DNA from 2 places in the Paenibacillus sp. N119s genome. Region 2 is predicted to be linked to the other one. Evidence: predicted binding sites of a transcription regulator. Region 2 holds the regulator's gene; the other holds the start of a gene.
The links. The regulator NrdR, encoded in region 2, represses ribonucleotide reductase genes. The targets are predictions, from matches to a motif close to AACACNATATATNGTGTT.

Region 1: a site for NrdR is predicted at 1,365-1,382, ahead of nrdI (class Ib ribonucleoside-diphosphate reductase assembly flavoprotein NrdI). Genes of this name have one in related genera too.

What each region holds. Positions count from the first base shown of each region.
Region 1 is NZ_JCAJRU010000078.1:4,226-8,960, forward strand. It holds gene nrdE (class 1b ribonucleoside-diphosphate reductase subunit alpha) at 1-852, opposite strand, end outside; gene nrdI (class Ib ribonucleoside-diphosphate reductase assembly flavoprotein NrdI) at 839-1,198, opposite strand; gene AC5V8P_RS11320 (DUF2500 family protein) at 1,607-1,831, shown strand; gene AC5V8P_RS11325 (GNAT family N-acetyltransferase) at 1,889-2,449, shown strand; gene AC5V8P_RS11330 (MFS transporter) at 2,452-3,675, shown strand; gene AC5V8P_RS11335 (ABC transporter substrate-binding protein) at 3,739-4,735, opposite strand, start outside.
Region 2 is NZ_JCAJRU010000069.1:765-5,499, reverse strand. It holds gene AC5V8P_RS10485 (radical SAM/SPASM domain-containing protein) at 1-196, opposite strand, end outside; gene AC5V8P_RS10480 (alpha/beta fold hydrolase) at 330-680, shown strand; tRNA gene AC5V8P_RS10475 (tRNA-Lys) at 740-812, opposite strand; tRNA gene AC5V8P_RS10470 (tRNA-Ala) at 824-899, opposite strand; gene nrdR (transcriptional regulator NrdR) at 1,027-1,494, opposite strand; gene AC5V8P_RS10460 (alpha/beta-type small acid-soluble spore protein) at 1,600-1,824, shown strand; gene AC5V8P_RS10455 (lytic transglycosylase domain-containing protein) at 1,944-2,507, opposite strand; gene coaE (dephospho-CoA kinase) at 2,504-3,100, opposite strand; gene AC5V8P_RS10445 (MntP/YtaF family protein) at 3,111-3,908, opposite strand; gene mutM (DNA-formamidopyrimidine glycosylase) at 4,020-4,735, opposite strand, start outside.

The DNA.
Region 1 (4,735 bases), on a different contig from region 2:
CAGCTTGTAAAAGCGGTTCGGCACCAGCAATCCGATCGACAGTGTCTTGAGGCGTACTCTTTCGTCAGCATTGATTTTTTTACTATCCAGGAACTCCAGCACGTCCCATCCAAAAATATTGTAATAGGCTGCGCCAGAGCCTTTGCGTTGCCCCATTTGGTCCGCATAGGAGAAGCCGTCTTCCATCAGCTTGAGCACAGGCATAATGCCTTTGGCTGCCCCTTCTACACCTTTAATCGCTTCGCCGCGTGACCGCAGCTTCGACAGGTTAACCGCCACACCGCCGCCGATTTTGGATAATTGCATGCAAGTGTTCAGTACATAGTTGATCGAGTTCAGAGAGTCGTCCATTTCAAGCAGGAAGCAGGATACCAATTCTCCCCGGCGGCTTTTGCCTGCGTTCAGGAAGGTTGGTGTTGCTGGCTGGAGACGTTGCTCCATCATCGAACGGGCCAATAGGCGTGCCGTATCTGCATTGCCGCGTCCCAAATGCAGGGCGACAGCAGCCACCCGGTCAGGATAGTGCTCCAGATAGACTTTACGGTCATTACTCTTCATTGCATAGTCAGTATAGAACTTGGATGCTGCCATATAGGAAGGAAATTTAAAATTATAGCTATGAGTGATATGGAAAATATCATTAATTTCATCAGCCGTATAGCTGTTATAGAAATTTTCGTAATAATCATTCTCAATCATATACAGTACTTGAGCAGCTGTGTCAGCAAACTTCAAGCTCCGTTCCTGAACTTCCTTCATAAATTCTGCTACAGCCTCTTGGTCCTTTTCCAATTGGAAAAAGCCGTCTGTATCGCGTTTCATCAACATGTTGTTCAATTCAATATGCCGCAACTCGGCTCACCTCCTGCTTAAAACGCTCTACATCTCCGAACGTTCCAGATAATTCAAATTTGCTAATCACCGGGACATTATAATGGTCGGCAATCAAATCCGCACTTTTGGCAAATTTCTCACCCCAGTTACGGTTGCCGCTTGCAGCTACACCAACAAGGTTTTGTGCATTTTTTTTCAAAAAGGAAGATACCTTCTCAGGTATCTGCCCAAACCCGGTAGTATATGTAATGAGTACGTAAGGTTCTTCTATAGTCATTTGCTCCTCAATCTGAACCGCCGGAAGCTTGAGCTTGTTTATAAATCTTTTTACATTGCCAGTCTTGGAATCATAAGCAATCAGCATGGTGTGCAACCTCCTTAACAATTAACGAAAAAAAGAAAACGGCATTGCCAAGAGACCCATCATACCTGTAATCCCTTGCTGGCTGCGCCATTTAAGATTTCTGACTCTATATTTACATGTATTTTCATACCTGTATCTTCAAGATATCGGGCATAAATACGTTTTTTACACTATATTTAGAGTACATTTTCTATTTTATATCTATATATAGTTTTGTCAATCGGTCTAGAGAGGCTCAGAGGACCCAGATTCGGTGTAAGTCCAAGCAGGGTGCGGAAAAGAGCGAAAGAACTTTTTTTTCGTAAGTATGTTAAAAAAGTATTGGAGTTTTTGAGGCTGAGGATGTACCATTTGTCAATGGGCAATAGATTGGAAAATTTACATTTTACTGTAGAAAGGATGAAGTAGATGGGAAGTAGTTTTTTTATGGAATTTCAATCGTTTAATATGATCTTTTTTATCGTGCTTGGATTTATTGCTAACTACTATATCACCTTTGAGTTTGAAGGAGGTGAACGTAAGGAGCTGAAGGTAAAGGGTACGGACTTCGGGATGATTGTGAGCGGGGATCGCGGGGAGGTTCATTATAAAGGGACACAATTTTTGGAGTTTGTCAGAGTTGTGGAAGCGTAAGGTTGACCGGAAAGGTAGTGTACTACTTGAAAATACATATTAGGGAGGAAGCTGACGATGCCACATATCATTGGAGCACGAATTGTATTAAGAGAGTACCGTCAGGAGGATATACCTGATATCCGAAGATGGGTTAATGACCCGGCAATCACACATGGTTTAAGCGACGTATTTATCTATCCGCATTCACAGGCTAATAGTGAATCGTTTGTACAGATGATGATTGACGGCAACTCTGAAATCAAGGGTTTTGTTATTGCACATAAAGACACATTGGACTATATTGGACAACTTGATTTATTCAAAATCAACTGGATGAATCGCCACGCCACGTTTGGGATTGTGATCGGACGCGACAGTGACCTCGGCAAGGGCTATGGGCGGGAAGCGATCCGGCTGATACAAAAGTTTGCGTTTCATGCGCTGAACCTGCATCGGCTGGAACTGGAGGTGTATTCGTTCAATAAACGTGCACATCGTTGTTATCTGGCATGTGGCTTTAAGGAGGAAGGGCGGCTACGGGAAAAGCTATTCAGGGAAGGACAGTACTATGACATCATTCAGATGGGGATGTTGCGAAGTGAATATGAGGCTGTAGAGCAAGCGAAGGAATCCTGAAAGTGAGTACGCATAAGCTATTTTACTCTGTCAGTTTTCTTCAATTTTTTATGAGTGAAATCACGGGGACTACGCTCATCCTATTTCTATTAGCTAAAGGACTTTCTCTGCAAAGTGCGAATTTCTTGCTAGTTGTATTTTTTGTAAGTATTTTTTTGTTTGAAATACCGACAGGAGCTATTGCAGACAAGTATGGAAGAAAAATTTCTGTTGTTCTGGGGCTTTGTTGTTTTCTAGTCTACAGTGTTTTGTTCGTTTGGACAGACCACATATGGCTGCTTATGTTCGCGCAAGTCTTTGGGGGGCTGGCAATATGCTTACAATCAGGTTCATTGGAATCATGGGTTGTGGAAAACAGCGATAAGCCGATGGAAGTTCTTTTTACAACCTCTAATAGTATACAGTATATTTCGGGATTTATTTGCGGTCTGTTGGGGGCCTTTCTCGCAACTTTTAACTATTCACTTCCCTGGGTGGCCAGCATTGTATCTATTATCCTGTGTATTTTTCTATGGTGCTTTTATATGAAAGAGAAGAATATTACCCATCGAAAAACATCTGCTACTCGTATTAAAACGATTATCGGAGAAAGTGTCCGTATCGGTTTTGAAAATAAGTCGATCTGGATTGTGTTTATCATTGGTTTATTTATCAGCTTTTCGAATTCGGCGGGGAATACCTTTCAACAGCCACGTCTGGTTGGTCTTTCTGAACAAGGGATTTGGATTATGGGGCTGATTAAGGCAGGCTATTCACTATGTATGACTTTAGGAAGTTATCTGGTTCGAAAGCTAAGCGCACGTTATAGTGATGTACATATACTTATATATGCTTGCAGAATGATTGGGATCTGGCTCATCTTAGCGGGTGCTTTCAACACCTTTTATCCTGTACTGCTTACCTTTTTAATTTATGAAATTGGGCGAGGGATGTACCCGGTTGCCAAACAAATATTTCTGAACAAAAGAATATCTAATGAGTATCGTTCAACTTTGCTATCTCTGGATTCTGCCATTTCCCAACTAGGCATGTGCATAGGTTTAATCGTGACAGGCATCGTAAGCCGTAATTTTACCCATCTGGCTTCAGATCAAACACCTATTCAGCTATCTTGGGTGCTGTGTGGCGGGATTGCATTGATTCCAATCTTTTTATTGCTTTATGTCCACCGGGTATCTAGGAAAAATAATAGCTGGAAAGAAAAGGCGACAAAGCAGAATATTTAATGGAAAAGGGGCTGAACAGGTTCTGGCTGTCAGCCCTTATCTATTTTTAGTAGCAATCGATTTCTACTTCTCCCCGTACCATAGCTTCAACCGATTTTGGATCAAGCCAGTGAAGATTTCTTCAGCCTTCGGTACACCCGCCTGATCCAGTTCTTGGAGCATGCGATCATACACAGCATCGAATTGATCTGGTTTGGCGAGTACGGCCTCAGGAATCCGTTTGCGCACAATGTCCTGTGACTTCTGATAAATCACATTGTAGTTCGTAGTGGTCGGAACAGGCATGTTGTAGGCAGCTCCCCACTCTTTTACTGGAAAATCCTTTTCATTTGGGAACAGGTCTTTCCATGTCCGGGCATTATATGCCTGAAGGGACTCTTTTTCCGCTTTGCTATAATTTTCGGTAATCATCTCTGGATAATTGGTTGTATAGTAGTTGCCAGTTGGGTCCTTTACGCTATCGCCGTAATGTGGTCCCCATATCCAATACAAACCGATACCGGATTCTCTGCTAAAAGAAGCATTATCCTTGTTTTTACGTTCTTGCACAGCTGCAGGAATGACTCGTTTGCCGTTCTCTACATTGTAATGTTGTCCTTCAATTCCCCAATTACGTAAAATTTGTCCTTCGTCCGAGGCCAGAAAGTCAAGAAACTTGATAGCTCGCACTGGATTTTTGCATGAAGTTGTAATGCCAATCCCGGACGCAGTATCAAAACCAATGGGCTGGAGAGAATGATCTTCGTATTGCTCATTTAAAGTGACCGGAAAGTGAGCATAAGTGTATTCATCCTTGCCTGCTGCCTTGAGCGCATTTTCGGCATCCTGGTAGTTCCATTTCTGATCAATCAATCCGATGACACGTCCTGCGGCGATTTTGGATTTGTACTGATCACTTTTTTGTACAAAAGTGTCCTTATCCAAGAGCCCTTCATTGTACATATGGTTTAACCAACGGAAATACTCCCGTTCTTCCGGGCGTTTGTAGTGAAGAATGGCTTTGTGTGTTTTAGGATCAATATAGTATTCTCCATCGTCTGGTCCGCCTGTAGCCGTAACT
Region 2 (4,735 bases):
TTTTGGGATGGAGCAAAGGCTCTCCTTTGACATGCAGATAAATGTAATCCGTATGCGGCTTGACCTGATCAAGCACATTCCGAAAGACTTCCGGATCAATAAATTTTTTGACCCGTTGTGTCTGAGGGCAAAAACTGCAGGCGAGATTGCAAATGCTTGTGATCTCAATGTATACCTTCTTAAATGTCTTCAACATAATTTCCCCATTCTAACCTTCATCCTGAACATTTGGTTTATGCTCACTAATCTTATGATTATAACGGGTTATGAACGAGAGGTAAACTCTGCGGATATTTTCTATTGACCTTAGGTCTGACCTAAGGTTTATAGTGAAGTTATTCCAATTATCTATCCTGTATCCGTTATACACAGATGAAAATCAGGCTTACTATGAAGAATACCTAGGGATAGCCGATCCTGACGATATCATCCCCACAGAAAGATGGAGCTTTATAGGCAAAAATTTTCGTTCTTATTCTACTGAAGAATTAAGCTACCTTAATTCACCTGTACTTTTAGTTTTAGCGGGAAAAGATATTAACGTAGATGTAAAAGACACCGAGCAAGTATATCGCAAAAAGATCCCTTCAGAGCTGCTGTCTGTCATTCATATCCCGGAAGCCGACCATTCTATGATGAATGAGCAAATCGCCCATTCACCCATATCTATTCTCGGTTAGACCAAAAATAGATATATAAACAACAAAAAAACGGCATCTCTGCCGTTTTTTCTAAAGGATGGACTCTCAGGGACTCGAACCCTGGACCAATTGATTAAGAGTCAACTGCTCTACCAACTGAGCTAAGAGTCCATAATAAAATTTGGTGGAGCCTAGGGGGATCGAACCCCTGACCTCATCGCTGCCAGCGATGCGCTCTCCCAGCTGAGCTAAGGCCCCGTCACAAGCAAGTTATTTAACGTTTCAAGCGACTCCTATATCATATAAAATATTTGACCCTGTGTCAATAGTTTTATAAAAAAAATATATTTTTTTCTCACCATGCCCTAAAAGATACAGTCAGCGATCAGTCGCTGTCTGTATCTTTGGATAACAGTGTTTTCAGCTCCTTCATAAACATATTGATGTCTTTGAATTGCCGATAGACGGACGCAAAGCGAACGTAGGCGACTTCATCCACAGGATAGAGTTGTTCCATGACCAGCTCACCGATCTGCTGGCTATCCACCTCTGTGGCCGCTGTGTTGCGGATGGCGTTTTCCACCTGGGATACGATCAGATCGAGCTGCTCAACAGATACTGGACGCTTCTCACAGGCTCGAATGAGACCACGCAGCATTTTATCACGGCTAAACTCTTCACGGCTACCATCTTTTTTGATGACCATCAGTGGAGTCTCTTCCACCATCTCAAAGGTGGTAAAGCGCCTGGCACACTGTTCGCATTCACGACGGCGTCGGATGGACTTGTTATCATTTGCTGGACGCGAATCCAACACTTTCGTGCCATTGTAAGCACAATACGGACATTTCATAATCTCATCACTTCCTTTTTCCAATAAATTCCCGAAGCTTTTAAGTAATAATTTTGTCGAAACGGATCATAATATGTTTACCACGTCGCGAGGAGGTGAACAACAATGGCACAAGGAAACAATGGCAACTCCAACAACCTGGTAGTCAGCAGATCCTCCGGTGCTCTGGAGCAAATGAAATATGAAATCGCTCAAGAGCTGGGTATCAGCATTCCTCAAGATGGATACCAAGGTAACATGACTTCCTATGAGAACGGTTCGATCGGGGGCTACATCACCAAACGCCTCGTAACGATCGCCGAACAACAATTGGCAGGTCAATATCAATAATCTCGGTAATAATGCAGAAGTAATACGAAAAAGTGTAGGGATAGGCTGCTAAAAACAGCCTGTCCTGCGCTTTTTTTCATTTTAATGCGAAAAGGTTCATATTGTCATTAACTTGTCACCTAAAACTGGCCATAAATTTTTGTATATTGCCTGTAGTAGTAGATGACTCGCTGTACATAATGCCGCGTCTCACCAAAAGGGATTTGCTTGATGGACTCTTCTTTGCCATCCCACACTCCCTGATCTAGCCATTCCTGAACTTTACCTGGACCGGCATTATAAGCAGCTATGATGACCACAGGATTATCCTGAAACTTCATAGACAGGCTATGCAAATACCAGGTTCCCAGCTCAATGTTGGTGCCAGGCTCGTGTTTGACACTTTCCAGCGGCACCTTTTGAATCTGGGCACTGTCCATGATCCAATTAGCGGTATTTGGCATAATCTGCATAAGCCCGAGCGCACCCTTGTGTGACTGTTTGCTGGTTTTAAAGTTTGTTTCTACGCGGATAATAGACGCCACCAAAAACGGGTCCACTTCATATGTCTGTGAATACTGCCGAATCTCATCCTTATATTGAATCGGGTAAAACCATGACATCCAATTGGAATTGAGGAACAGAATCAGGACAAATCCGACAAACAATGTCAGCAGGACTCTTTTCTTACGTAAAATGTTCATGCAAGTCCCTTTCGTTGCCAAAACTGATCAATTTGCCGCTTTGTCTCAGCCTGTGTTCCGCTATTGTCAATAACAATATCAGCCAAACTTTTTTTCTGCTCGATATCCATTTGTGCCGACAAGCGAAGTTCGGCCTGCTCTTCTGTTAAACCATCTCTGAGCATCAGGCGCCTGAGCTGGACATCACGCGGAACATATACAACCATAATTTCCTCGTACAGGTTCTCCAGTCCAGATTCATACATTAACGGGATATCGGCCAAAACAAGCTTGTCCGGCTGCTCCCGTTCATAAGCTTCCATGCGCAGACGCATTTCCTCACGAATCGCAGGATGTGTAATATCGTTAAGTGCCTGTCGCTGCACAGGGTCTCCGAATACAATCTCTCCCAGCTTTTTGCGGTGCAGGGTTCCGTCATTATTCACTATTGCTTGTCCAAAATGCTGTATGACCGCCGCCAGCACCGGATGCCCCGGAAGCATGACTTCCCGGGCAATGACATCTGCGTCGATCAGCAGCGCACCCTTAGCGACCAAAAGAGCCGATACGGTGCTTTTTCCGGTAGCGATCCCTCCGGTTAATCCGATATTCATGCTTTTCACCTCATAACAGCTTCAATATGCCCATCATAATCAATAATAATGCCGGCAATACACCGAGCGCCTTCATAAATCGAAATGCTGACAGGAAAAACCCTGCCTTCATACCAGCAATCAAAAATACACCACTGAACAACGTAATTGCCAGCGCAGTATATAGAGGGTGAAAACCAAGCATGGCTGCACCTAGTCCCGCTCCAAACGCATCGACCGATAATGCAATACCTAGCCAAACCGCTTCGGTTGCAGATATACTGCCGGAACGGTCCATATCCGCTGCAGACGGGCTTCGAAGAATCCGAATCACAAGTCCCCATTTGCGGAACTCCAGCGAAAATAACGTTCGCTCCTCCTGCTGTAGCTCCAGAGAAGTTTCTGTCGATAGGCCTTTTCCAGAGCTGAGTATAGACTCTGTATCCGCATCCTCAGCACTTTTTTTCCCCGCAAGAGCAGATATATTCCCTGGATCAGCCTGTTCCCTAAAGCGCAGATTCCCAGGGACTTCCGCTGCTTCTTCCGTCAAATCTTCCTTGCGATACAGAGCCTGAATTAAAGAGTAGCAGCCGATGCAGATCAGAATAACAGCACCGAAAGCAGTCGTATATACAGGAGACAGGACACGGGATAGTAATTCACCGAGCTGCATAGATATGCCGATCACCAAACCTGAACAAACGGAGATGATCGCAATCGACAACAATGGAATTTTCATTTTGCGCAGACCATATGTAACACCGACTCCGAAACTGTCCAAACTTAGCGCAAATGCTAATAACAGCAGGGCTCCCCAATGATTAGCCACTCCAATTCCCTCCCATTGCGAAGGCTGAGCCTTACAGCAGCTGACTCCCATCGCAGTATTGGTACTTGGTACAATATATGAGAGGGATGGGCTTGGGGTGACTATGCCTGTTTAGCGCAAAGGCTGGCAGATCGGGCAATGATGTGTGCCACGTCCGGCTACGACGGATTTTTCGATCAATGTACCACAGTTAATACAAGGCTTCGCGTTACGTCCATAGATTTGCAATTGGTGCTGGAAGTCGCCTGTTTTACCTTGTCCATTAACGAATGATTTGATAGACGAGCCGCCAACCTGAATCGACGCGCCCAACGTGGAGACAATAGCTTCATGCAGTACATTAAATTGACTCTCCGTTAGGCTTTTGGCTGGCTGTGCAGGATGAATTCCTGCCTTAAATAACGATTCATCTACATAAATATTCCCGATGCCTACCACATATGACTGGTTTAACAGCGCAGCCTTGATCGAGGTCGAACGAGTGCCAACAGCAGCACGCAGCATTTCAGGTGTAAAAGCCTCGTCCATGGGTTCCAAACCGAGCTTGTTCAGCGGCTTTTCCAGCAAATCCTGGCCTGCCGGAAATAGGTGCATCGTGCCAAACTGGCGTACATCCTGATAGCGCAGTTCTGTACCATCTTTAAAATGAAAGATGACATGGGTATGCTTTTCTACAGGATCATCTTGTGAATACAATCCATAGCGTCCTTCCATCCGAAGATGGGAGACAAGCACCAGCCCGTCCAGCAAAATCCGCAGAAACTTACCGCGTCTTTCCACTCCCGTAATCCGGTGGCCAGCCAATTCCATTGCAAAAGCGTTGATAT